DNA from 4 places in the Pseudobacteroides sp. genome. Region 4 is predicted to be linked to each of the others. Evidence: riboswitches for the same ligand, from Rfam matches in the RefSeq annotation. Region 4 holds a riboswitch; each other region holds the start of a gene.
The links. Region 4 has a riboswitch for cyclic di-AMP ahead of VIO64_RS04010 (SH3 domain-containing protein). Riboswitches for the same ligand answer to the same signal wherever they lie in the genome.
Positions count from the first base shown of each region.

Region 1: linked by a shared signal. The riboswitch ahead of dapB (4-hydroxy-tetrahydrodipicolinate reductase) and the one ahead of VIO64_RS04010 (SH3 domain-containing protein) in region 4 are both predicted to bind cyclic di-AMP.
Region 2: linked by a shared signal. The riboswitch ahead of VIO64_RS03805 (C40 family peptidase) and the one ahead of VIO64_RS04010 (SH3 domain-containing protein) in region 4 are both predicted to bind cyclic di-AMP.
Region 3: linked by a shared signal. The riboswitch ahead of VIO64_RS16510 (peptidoglycan-binding domain-containing protein) and the one ahead of VIO64_RS04010 (SH3 domain-containing protein) in region 4 are both predicted to bind cyclic di-AMP.

Region 1 covers NZ_DATCTU010000062.1:25,128-28,296, forward strand. The annotation lists gene VIO64_RS09680 (L-lactate dehydrogenase) at 1-568, opposite strand, end outside; gene VIO64_RS09685 (GGDEF domain-containing protein) at 806-1,426, shown strand; sodium ion sensor (DUF1646 type) at 1,483-1,536, shown strand; cyclic di-AMP (ydaO/yuaA leader) riboswitch at 1,648-1,783, shown strand; gene dapB (4-hydroxy-tetrahydrodipicolinate reductase) at 1,944-2,804, shown strand; gene VIO64_RS09695 (DUF2294 domain-containing protein) at 2,882-3,169, shown strand, end outside.
Region 2 covers NZ_DATCTU010000020.1:31,733-34,901, forward strand. The annotation lists gene VIO64_RS03800 (amino acid adenylation domain-containing protein) at 1-848, shown strand, start outside; gene VIO64_RS03805 (C40 family peptidase) at 988-1,638, opposite strand; cyclic di-AMP (ydaO/yuaA leader) riboswitch at 1,643-1,795, opposite strand; gene VIO64_RS03810 (MerR family transcriptional regulator) at 1,965-2,729, opposite strand; gene VIO64_RS03815 (hypothetical protein) at 3,138-3,169, shown strand, end outside.
Region 3 covers NZ_DATCTU010000104.1:16,775-19,943, forward strand. The annotation lists gene VIO64_RS16505 (hypothetical protein) at 1-86, opposite strand, end outside; gene VIO64_RS16510 (peptidoglycan-binding domain-containing protein) at 277-1,212, opposite strand; cyclic di-AMP (ydaO/yuaA leader) riboswitch at 1,263-1,402, opposite strand; gene VIO64_RS16515 (mannose-1-phosphate guanyltransferase) at 1,672-3,169, shown strand, end outside.
Region 4 covers NZ_DATCTU010000025.1:4,121-7,289, forward strand. The annotation lists partial or broken gene VIO64_RS04000 (IS3 family transposase) at 1-193, shown strand, start outside; gene VIO64_RS04005 (GNAT family N-acetyltransferase) at 512-1,027, shown strand; cyclic di-AMP (ydaO/yuaA leader) riboswitch at 1,120-1,263, shown strand; gene VIO64_RS04010 (SH3 domain-containing protein) at 1,265-2,260, shown strand; gene VIO64_RS04015 (DNA internalization-related competence protein ComEC/Rec2) at 2,374-3,169, shown strand, end outside.

The DNA.
Region 1 (3,169 bases), on a different contig from region 4:
TATGAGTTGCACTCCAAAGAGGCAGCTGAGAATCGCCGTGTTCACCAATAATATATCCGTGAACATTTCTTACGTCCACATCAAATTTCTCACTGAGCAAATATCTGAACCTTGAGCTGTCAAGTACTGTTCCTGTTCCCAATACTCTTCCTGCAGGCAAGCCTGACCACTTTTGTATCTTGTATGTCAGAACGTCTACGGGGTTTGCTACTACAAGGATTACTCCACGAGTATAATACTTCATGATATTGCTTGTGATTTCCTTTGCGATTGCTACATTTTTCTTCGCAAGGTCAATACGTGTTTCACCTGGCTTACGATTTGCTCCTGCTGTAATAACTATCACATCACAATCCGCAACGTCGGAATAATCTCCGTCATAAACCTTCATCTGTCCTAAAAATGAAAGCCCATGATTAATATCCATCGCTTCACCTGCAGCTTTTTCTTTAGCTACGTCAATTAAAACCAATTCGCTAACCATTTGATTAAGTGATAATGCGAATGCTGCTGATGCACCTACAAAGCCGGCACCAATAATTGCTACTTTTGATCTGTTCTTTCCCATTTTAAATCCTACCTTTATATTTATTTCACTTTAATTTTATTCATTATAACAACATATTTAGTAAACTACAATAATTCTACAAAAATTTTTTCTGTTAAAATGAAAGTTATTTTTTTTATGGTTTTATTTTTGCTTTTTCGGGCCAATATAATAATAGCAATTTATATATCAAATGATATTTATGTTGACATATATATATAAATTTGATATACTGGTATATACAGGAGGGTATTATGCATGGAAGCTAATCTAGTAACAAAAGAAGAGTTTATCGCAAAGGTTGAAGAGTTAATAGCAAATGGTGATGGCCCCTTTAGTATAGCAGTAGCTGACGTTGATAACTTCGAAAATATAAATAAAATATATGGCTACCCTATTGGTGATGAGGTAATTAAAAAACTCCTGTCAGTATTTAGACAAAATTTATCCGGCATTGATCTGATTACCCGTCATGGCGATGAACTCAACATACTCCTTGTAAAAAAAGGTTCTGAAAGAAGCTTTATGGAGATGGAAGAAATAAGACGATATCTTTCGGACAATACATTTAATCTAAGTTATAAAGACAAGACAGAAAATGTTTATATAACTGTTAGCTGCGGGATAGCAAGCTATCCAAGAGATTCAAAAAATCCAATAGAGTTGTTCAGGGTGGCTGACAGTGCCATGTTCAGGGCAAAAAAGCTAGGTAAGAACAAGGTTTGCTTGTCCGAAGTAGAAAGCATGGTATTAAAATCCAGTTATTTTACGAAGACACAGGTTGACAGACTTGCCGAACTATCCAAAGAGACAGAAAAAACTGAAGCTTTCCTTCTTCGTGAAGCTTTGGATGATTTGTTTAAAAAACACAGCAAATAATAGTTATTGTTTACTCTCTCAAATGTAAGTTTAGTAACGTTTTAATAAGTTTGTTCGGTTGGATGGTTAAAGCCATTTTCAAGAGAATCAGGCTTCTGGGGTGGGAAGCTTATATTGGTATTAGTGCATATAAGTTTTCTACCCTTTTATATACTATTATGAAAGGCAACCAAAGTAACCAACACTTTACATTTGTGCTTTTCGTATATTTAAATTTAATATTTTTAGCTTCGCTGAGTCCAGAAATGGAGCGGGAGAACCAATTTATGGGGTGAGTCCGGCATGTTGTCCGGTAGGGTTAAGCTCTTTCGACCCGAATCCGTCAGCTAATCTCGTAAGCGTTGGAAGAGAAGGTGATTGATATGCTCTGATTATACCTTTTATTTGGTATACCCGTTATTGACGGCATACGCTATGGATACTTCTCCGTAGCGTTTTTTATTTTAATAATGATCTTACTCCTACAATTTAATCACGTTCAATTTTTAGTAAAAATAATGTATCGGAGGTAATTATTATGATTAGAGTTTGCATATCTGGACTTGGAAAAACAGGTAAGGAAATAGCTAAGGTTTTAATGGAGCAAGAAGATATAAAGCTTGTATCAGCAATTTGCAGCCCCAGTAGCGATAAAAGCGGCAAGGATTTGGGGGAAGTCATAGGCAGTGGCAGAACAGGAATTATTGTAGAAAGCTCAGACAATCTGGAACAAGTTATTTTCAGAACAAGGCCTGATGTGGTTGTAGACTTCTCGAGCCCTGAGGCAGCATTGAAAAACGCCAGGGTCTTTTCAAGAATGAAGGTAAATATCGTCATTGGTACAACAGGGTTTTCCAAGCTTGGCTTAAAAAAGCTTCTTGTACTTGCTACAAAACATAGAAATGCTATTGTATACGCACCAAATATCACCTTGGGAGTAAATGTTCTTATGCTTCTTACAAATTTGGCATCCAATATATTAAGCAACTATGATTTCCAAATTACAGAAATCCATCATAAGCATAAAAAGGATGCTCCATCAGGCACCGCGAAAAAGATAGCTGTTGAAATAGAAAAAGGCCTCTTGGCTTCAGGCAATTCAGTTGGAAACATTGATGTGCCAATCACAGCTGTAAGAGCCGGAGGAGTCGTAGGAAAGCATGAAGTTATGATCATCGGTGAAGATGACAAAATAGAAATTTCCCATGAGTCCTTCTCACGAAGAGCCTTTGCTCTTGGTGCTCTGCGTGCAGTCAGATTTGCAAAAGGTAAATCAGGCTACTTTGAAATGAGTGACGTCCTTAATCTAAAAAAAGTATTGGGAGATTATCTTGAAAGTGAAAACAACTCCTTTAAGGAACGCTATACAATATTCTTAAATAAAAAAATTATGGTGTGATTTTTTACCTAAATGACTATTGATTTTTATTTTACCTCATGTTATAGTTTCTATAAGCAAGTGTAGAGGTTGATAATATGACTAAGGGCCAGGCTCAAGCAAAAATAAGCGAAGCAGTAAGCAAGTTTGAAATTGAATTCATGGGCAGGGGTCCAAAGCAAATAAGAACTCTTATCATCCAAGACTTGATTATAGTAAGACTCAAGGGCTTTTTAAGCCAATCTGAACAAAAGTTGGCAGATAACAGCCAAGGAGTTGAATTACTTAAGAAAATAAGGGTAATGCTTTTTGAAAGTGCAAGAAACTATCTGGAGGTTCTTATAAAAGAAGTTGTGGATGTACACATTATAAGCACACATTCCGAC
Region 2 (3,169 bases), on a different contig from region 4:
AAGAGTTTTCTAGAGATATCCCTGTCCACGCATTATTTCAGTATTCTACAATAAAAAGCATGGCGGAGCTTATTGCCGATGATAGAAATAAAGACTGGGACCATGTTGTTGGCATTAGAAAAAATGACAGCTGTAAAAAGGTTTTTTGCATACATCCTGCACCCGGGACGGTTATATGCTATTACGATCTTGCACGATACATTGGTGGCGATTGGAGCGTTTATGCTCTTCAGTCGAAGGGGCTGGAAAAGGATCAGAAACCTCATAAAAATGTTCAAGAGATGGCACAAGCCTATATCAAGGAAATAAAAGGAGTCCAGCAAAATGGACCGTATGCCCTTATTGGGTGGAGTGTTGGAGGACAGATAGCTTACGAGATTGCAAGGCAATTGATATGTATGGGAGACGATGTAGAGATTCTGGCATTACTGGATACCGATCCGGTATTTATAAGGAGGAGCAGACTTTTAAGCTTTGTATCCTTATTTAAATATTCTGCAGCTGCAATGATCACACATAGAAAAATTGTCTGTAAAAATTTAAATATATCTTCCTTTGGTTTAACAGCACTTTATCGAAGATTGAGAATGTGGCTCTCATTGACACTTGCTGTAATAAAATACAGGCCTGAGTCACTTGACATCAGCGGCAAAGCTGTCCTGTTTCAGACTGAGGAAGGAAGAAAAATTGAAGAGAAACTAAAGGACAAATCAAGGAGTATAGGGAGCTTTATTGATGGCTTGAAAATTGTACCGATAAAAGGGGGGCATCTTGCAATGTTAAGTGAGCCAAATGTTAGACTTTTAGGTGATGAGTTAAATAAATACCTGAATAAGGTTGATAATTGAATTAAGCTAATGTATGATTAAAGAATTACTTACGCTTTTGATCGTGCCTAAAGTGAATATTATATATCAAATATTATGTAAAAAGGTAAGGAGAATGAGACATGATATAAGCTTGCATACTCCTTACCGTATATTTTAATTAAGCTAAAATTCTTTTTGCACCAATATAACGCGGAGCAAAGTAACTGTTGCTGAGATCCGTTATAGAGATTCCCATACTTGAGCTCGCGTGAATGAATTTATTATTACCCAGGTAAATACCTACATGTGAAGGTCCTGGTTTATAGGTTGAAAAGAATACAAGATCACCTTGCTGTAAATTTGCTTTATTCACCCATGTACCCTCGGTGTACTGTACAGCAGTTGTTCTCGATAGTGCTATATTGTTTTTTTGCATTACATATTGGGTAAATCCCGAGCAGTCAAATCCTGACGGAGATGATCCGCCCCATAAATATGGGACACCAATATAGGTTTTTGCTGTTTGTGATATCCTGTCAACCTTAATTTCTCGTGCTGTTTTACGGCCCACAACACCATCCTGGGATAGGTAGTTATCCTTTTGAAACTTTATAACCGTTTGCTCTGTATAACTTCCAAAATACCCGTTTGGTTCTCCTATAAAGTATCCCAGGCTTTTCAAATCCTTTTGTAGATTTGTAACTTCAGTACCACTTTTTCCTTCATAAAGCAAAATACCGTCAGTATAATAATCGGCATGTGCCGTACTTATAGAAAAAGCCAATATCATGGCTAAAAAAGCCAACATAATAAAAAACTTCTTTTTCACAATGATTTCCTCCTCTCAATGCCTACGAGGTTAGCTGTCGGGTGCGGGATGAGTGGTATCCCTACTGCTTTTATTAAAGTGTAATATTGGCAGATTAACCCCAAAAAAATGTATCCCCCGTTCCTTCACTTTATAAAGGATTAGGCAACTATCAGGTTCATGTCTCGAATATGGATTATAAGTGACATGCATGCTATATTCAACCTGTAATAAATGGGTTGGAAACAATGGATAAAAGTGCTATCCCATATGCAGGCAGCAAAAAACCCCATGCCCAAGCATCTTGAATACAGATATTAGGGCATGGGGGTATGCAATACTTAAGTCTAAATCTTTGTTCCGGTGTAAATCAAAACAGCATCTCTTAAAAATACCGCCAAACCAGGCTGTTCTTTGTCGTAATAGGCTGTAAATCTCTCATCATCGATATACATTTGAGCAACACCTGCATGTGCTTCTTTTGTATAGCTTCCCCATGCAAAGCTAAGCCATTGGCGGTGTAAATCTGCAGCCTTTTGTGCAAGTTCACCGGCTGGATCGCCTGTTGCAAATGCTGCCTTCAGTGTATCAATAATGTCTGTGCCTAACTTTTCAAATTCATCATACTGCTCCTTGGTCATATTTTTAAATATTTTATTTGACCTTTCAGCCTGCTCGTCTCCATATTTTTCTCTGACTTCTTTTCCGTATTTTTTCTCATTCTCTTCAATTAATTTCTGTTTAAAGCCTTCGAATTTTTCCTTGTCACTCATCATTATTCTCCCTTCTGATTCTGCTATTGTTTTGTCAACATTAGCAATCAACAAGTCTAATTGTTCCCGTTTTGCCAGAAGTTTTCTACGATGTTCTTGCAATGCTTCAGTGCTGTCAAATGACGGTGAAGTTAAAATATCTTTTATATCTTCCAGGCTTACACCCAGCTCTCTATAAAAAAGTATCTGCTGAAGCCTTGATACTTCCTGCTTTCCATAAATTCGATATCCTGAAGAATTGACCCTTGCCGGCTTAAGGATGCCTATTTCATCATAATAACGTAATGTCCTAGAGCTTATTCCCGCCATTTTCCCTAGCTTTTGTACTGTATATTCCATACAATCACCTCCTGACAATACTACTATACACCCTTACGCAGCGTCAATGTCAATATGGGTTTCCTCGAAGCAACATAAGCATGCAAAGGCTTTTTGTGATGAGAAGCCAACATAGGGAACATTATGAAATTCCATGCCAAAGACCATCAAGTGTTCCACCCGTTAAAATAAATCATTCTGCCAAACTTATTATCTATTCCAATTTTTCCAGTCTGACCACTTCCATGTGGCAAAAAGTATAAATGTAATTATTATTAACTCCATTAAAGACTCTCCTTTAGGGCTAAAGGGATATGTTTAATAGGTATAGGGTAAAACCCCTATCCCCTGTTAGCATAGCATATATAATTGTATATCCTTGGAAATGATGATAGAATTAAATAAAGTATTTTTATAAAGGTGATGTAAATGGCTTTAGTGCATGAGTTTGTTCTTTTAAC
Region 3 (3,169 bases), on a different contig from region 4:
TCTCCTAGCTGTTCATCATTAATGCCGGGTGCTACGGTAGGACCCATTCCTGTTTCTCTAACCTGTTTACCCCTTCTATCTCTCATTTACCATCTCCTCCTATCCACTCTTAAAATCGACTTTATATAAAGTATTTCTGTTCTTTTGCATATATTTATATATATAAATATAACGAACTATTTAGCAATAAAACCAATAATTTATAACTAAAAAGTTCGTTACATTTAACATATCCAATATTAATTAATATATTCAGAATCAAACAAATAACCTTTGCTAAAAATTCCCTTCGAGCCATTGAAAGGCTTTTGAGACCATCTTCTGGTGATTGGCATCAACTTTATTGCTTCCATGGGTCTTGCTGTTATAAAAGTGAATATCAAAATGTCCATCCATACCATTATTCTTAACCATATCCAAATTTAAACCTGTACCATATCCGCCGCTTCTATATGAAACATTAGCATTTACAGGTTCACTGTCTAATCCGGCATGTGGCATACCGGCCATTGATGCAGGTATCTTTATTCCGTCTATAGTTACAATAACTGCCCTTCTGTTCCAGCTCCACTGATCGCCATAAATACTTTTGAGAATATCAGTATCCTTTTTCGTAAGAGGCTCACAATCAGCGTGATTATAACCATAACTTCTCAGCACCTTAAAACTTAAGCCTGTATCAATATCAAAAACAACAGCTTCGGTTTCACGGGCAAAGATATCCTCCACACCACCAAACCATGGAATTAAGGACCCTCCCCTTTCATACTCAGCTCTTGAAGAAATTTTAGGTGCAGGCTTTGTCTCACTGTCTGAAGTAAAATCGGATGTTTTCATAACTGTTAAATTGTTTGTTGCACTAGCTGCTACTTTTTCTGTTGGTTTACTGCTTGTCATCGCAGCACCGTCCCTTGATAAAGCATCATTGATAGCTTTATAAGTTTTTGGCCCTACAATGCCATCGGCTTTTAAGCCATATTTTTTCTGGAGCTTTAATACGGAACTTTGAGTCACTGATCCAAAGTAGCCAGTGCTCTTTAAATTAAAATATCCGGCCTGCCTCAGATTGTTCTGGAGTGTAGTAACTGCCGTTCCCTTTGAACCTTTTTGAAGATTTGATGATGCAGCTTGAACATTTACAGGATTTGCATAAATTCCTGCAGACAGTCCAATAGCCGCAATAGAACTGAACAACACCTTTTTGCTAATCATAAATTGTACCCCTCTCTTGTAGTTTACATAAAGCTTGAAATACACAATACTTTTTCTGTAAACTCACTGCCTACGAGGTTAGTTGACGGGTTAGGTAGAAGAGACACCCTTTACGCAAATACGTAATTTACCCCAAAAATTAGGTCCCCCGTTTCTTATATAAGATTTAAGAATTAGGCTATTTAATTTTAGCACTATCAGTTTACATAATAAAGGTGTAATTGGTGGGCAAAAAAGTGAACTATTGTTTATGAATAATATTTATTTTTCTGAGTGATGAAGGATTTTTATTATTTATATTGAATATACATAATTGATGATTATTTTCGATGACCGAATTCCTTTCATATTGCATTATATCTACAAATGAATAATTTCGGATAGCTTAATATATAGTACATCTTATAAGTCTGCTTATTTTAGGGCATAATATTTTACACTGGTGAAAGGGTGATCCTAATGAAAGCAATAATTATGGCTGGAGGAGAAGGCTCAAGGCTGCGTCCCCTTACTTGTGACTTGCCAAAACCCATGGTCAATGTTGCTAACAAGCCAATAATGGAGCATATAATAAACTTATTGAAACTGCATGGCATTACTGAAATAGGTATTACATTAATGTACTTGCCGCAAAAGATAAGGGATTACTTTGGAAATGGCTCCAGCTTTGGAGTTAATCTTCATTACTTTACCGAAGATACTCCATTAGGTACCGCCGGAAGTGTTAAAAACGCCGGTGATTTTCTTGATGAAACTTTTGTTGTTATAAGTGGAGACTCACTTACAAATATCAATCTCAAAAACGCCATAAATTTTCATTACTCAAAAAAATCCAAAGCCACCCTTATCCTCACAAAGGTTGACGTACCTCTTGAGTATGGTGTAGTACTGGCTGATAAGGAAGGACGTATAGAGGGCTTTTTAGAAAAGCCAAGCTGGGGAGAAGTTTTCAGCGATACCGTGAATACAGGTACATATATTTTAGAGCCAGATGTTTTAGATTATTTTCCTTTTGGCAAAAAGTTTGATTTTAGCCAGGATTTATTTCCAATGATGTTAAAAAAACATGACCCCCTTTATGGCTATGTGACTCATGACTACTGGTGCGACATAGGTGACCTTAATGCATATTTGCAGGCACATTATGATATTTTTCAAGGCAAAATAAATCTTCTCAATGATTATACCGAAATAAAAAAAGGCATTTGGGTTGGATCGGGTACCCTTATTGAGCCTAATGCAATGATCAGCGGCCCCTGTATAATAGGCAACAATTGCCGTATTTCCAACAGTGCCGCCATAGAAGATATGTGCGTTATAGGGGACAACAATGTAATCGAGGGTGAGACCTCAATAAAAAGAAGTGTAATTTGGGATAGCAATTATATAGAGTACGGTTCTCAAATAAGAGGCTCAATAATTTGTAACAAGGTTAACTTCAAGCACTATGTCTCAATATTTGAAAATGCTGTTATCGGGGATAAATGTATTGTAAATGAGAGGGCTATAATAAAGCCCGGAATAAAGATTTGGCCTCAAAAAACCATTGACCCCCTTGCAATTGTTGACAGAAACATGGTCTGGGGTTCTAAACACAATAAGTCCATCTTTGGTGAAAACGGTCTATCAGGTATTATAAATGTGGATATATCACCGGAGTTTGCTTCACGTCTAGGTGCTGCGTACGGCTCCATTTATAAAAAGGGTTCGAAGGTTGTTGTAAGCTCTACCACATCCAATTCAGCCAGGATGTTCAAGCATGCTTTTGCAGCCGGCATTTTGTCCGTTGGCGTGGAGGTATTCAACCTGAGCAGTCTCCTTACTCCCATATCCCGCCATGCCATTAATTTTCTGTCGGTAGAAGGCGGAATACATGTAAAACTCAGCAATGACAACCCAAACAAGCTGCGTGTGGATTTTATGGACTCCAAAGGAGCCAGCATAAGCAGAATTACTG
Region 4 (3,169 bases):
TGCTGAAAGCTTTTTCGCAACATTAAAAAAAGATATAATTCATGGAAGAAAGTTCAAAACTCGTGAATAAGCCAAACTAATAATTATTGAATATATTGAGACCTTTTATAATTTCAAAAGAATACATTCAGCATTAGGTAATATGTCACCAATAGAATTTGAAAAGGAATATAGGAAGAAACATATAGCTTAGGGTTAAACTTTAATGTTATATAAGAATAAAGCATTTCTTACTGTATTGATTCCAAATATTACACTATTTTATATTTAATCCCGTTGAAGAGGCGTGTGTAAAAGGTTGCAAAATAAATTTTAAGAAAAGTTATGAAAAATCGAGATTTCGCAAGCTTTTATGTGTCTAATTTAAAATATACACTCCAAAATGGAAGTTATTCAATTAATAGGATTGTTGGTAAAGACCTGGGATGCTTAATTTGTTCAAAAGAAGGACTTTAGCAAAAAAATGTCGAATAATTTATAAATAAAATTATCCGGAGGTATTATGCTTTCGATGAATATACAAAGCCAATACGTATATTTAAAGGATATATCTTATGATGATATTGAAAAAATTCTCAAATGGTATAGCCGGGTAGATCATTTTAAGTATGCCACAGGAAAAGATATACCTGTTGAAATAAACGAGTTGACCTCAATATATAAGGAGTCGGTTGAATCGGATAGCGAATTTTTCACAGGGATTTATAAAAAAGACAGTAATCAAATGATAGGAATACTAAAAGGGAGACTAGAGTCTACACATAAAAATAAAGTTTGGATAAGAACAATTGTCATAGACCCTCACCACCAAAGAAAAGGATATGGGAGGGAATCTGTGAGACTAAGCCTTTCTTATCTTAAAGCTAAAGGAAACGCCTCGGAAGCATATTTAGCGGTTGCTGAAGAGAACGTTAAGGGCAGACAGTTTTGGGAGGCATTAGGGTTTGATTTTTATAAAAAGATGTTTAGTTGTGTGAAAATTGCCGATAAACAATGTGAAGTAGTAATAATGCAAAAAAAACTATAAAAAATTTAAATACTTTAAATATCAATAAGATTTTACCAAGGTTTGATTTGACAAACTATGTCAAGATGTATATAATATCATTGAAGTAAAAACTTAATAAATAGCTGAATCTTCCCTTGGGATAGGGAAGTACGGAGGAACCAATATTTTTGGGGTTAATCTATCAATAGATAGTAGGGGTGATCCTATTACCCGAACCCGACAGCTAACTTCGGAAGCTATAAATAGGAGGAATATATGTTTAGTTTCAAAAGGGCACTTACTTGTGTAAGTGTGTCTCTAGCGTTGTCTTTTGCAGTAGCAGCATATGCCGGTGCAGAAGGTAACCAAACAGGTGTTGTTAAAGGTGACATATTAAATATCAGAAAGTCACCAAGTACTTCTTCAGAGGTTCTCGAACAGTTAGAAAAAGGGATGAAGGTTACAATTATCAGCAGTAGCAACGGATGGTACAAAGTATCATACAATGGTATTACTGGGTGGGTTAGCAGTGAATTTGTTACTGTAAAGCAAGTTTCATCCAGCTCAGCAACAATTAATGAAGATGACGTCAACTTAAGAGAGAAGGCAACTACTGATGCTTTAGTACTTAAAACATTCAGCAAAGGAACAAGTGTTAGTGTATTAAGTTCTTCAGACAACTGGTATAAGGTTCGTACTTCTGATGGGAAAATAGGTTGGGTTTTCAAAGATTTTGTCAGTGTAAAATCAACTGGTTCCAGTACTGTCAGCCCTACAAAATCATCTTCAGCTAAAAAGACTACATCAAGGGGTACAACAGAACAACAAAGAGATATCTCCCAATCAGATGATGACGGTAAGGAAGATGCAGTTACTGATTCTGTGTCCGATACCCGCCAGCAGCTTATTGCATATGCAAAGAAGTTTCTGGGTGTGAGATATGTTTATGGTGGAAGTTCACCAAAAGGGTTTGATTGTTCCGGCTTTGTTTTATATGTTAACAATCATTTCGGTATTAACTTGGAACGCGTTGCGGCCGACCAGGCTAAACAGGGAACCAAGGTAAGCAGAGCGAACTTAAGACCTGGTGATCTTGTATTCTTTGATACAAATGGTGGAAGAAATTATATTAATCACGTAGGAATCTATATTGGTGATGGCATGTTTATTCATGCTTCATCAGGTTCGAATGCTCGTAAAGTTGTTATAAGCAATCTGGGTGAAGGTTTTTATTCCAATGCTTATATGAGTGCAAGAAGGTTTTTGAAATAACAACACCAAATCATGGAGCTCCTTTAACAAGGAGCTTTTTTTACTGTCTGAGAAATTATGGTGTATACTACACTACAATCTTGTGAATATTGAACAGGAGGAATACTGTCAGTATGAAAAGACCGTTATTGTTATTTTCACTGTTCCTTATTGTGGGTATTTACGTTGCTCAGTTTGGCAATTTGCCTCTATTCATTATGACTTCAATGTTGGTTATGTCTGCTCTTTCGATTGTTTATCTTCATAACAAGAAAAATATTGTTATTCTTATAGGTGCATTGATTTTCTTCTTTGCAGGTGCAGCCGAATTCACAGTAATAAATAAAATCACTCTTGATAAATTCAAGGAATTTTCAGGTAAAGATATGCAGGTATTAGGATTTGTATGCACAGAGCCGGATATTAAAGAGTCTAAGACGGTATACACGGTCAGAACTGATGAGATAAAATCAGAGGGTAAAAGCTTTAAGATAAAGGGGAAGCTTCTTGTTACTGTTCCAAATAAGGATGATACACCGATTTTGGAATATGGGATGGATTTGACTGTTAATGGGAAAATCAGCATTCCTGACGGTAAAAGGATTCCAGGAGGTTTTGACTACAGAAGGCACCTGTTAAAATCAGGAGTTTCAGCAACGGTTTATACAAGGGGTGATAGTATTAAATTTATGGATTCCTCCAGTGTAAACCCCTTTGTTAAGGTTGGGATGGATTTAAGAAAACGGATAATAGGAACAATAAAGCCATGCCTGCCCAAGGAACAAGCTGCACTCCTTTGCGGTATGCTGATAGGATTTACCGAAGATATGAGTGACGAAATGGTGGATGCATTCAGTGATGCCGGTTTGTCACACTTAACTGCAGTTTCAGGTATGAACATCGCCTTTATAGTTTTTCCTCTTGTTTTTG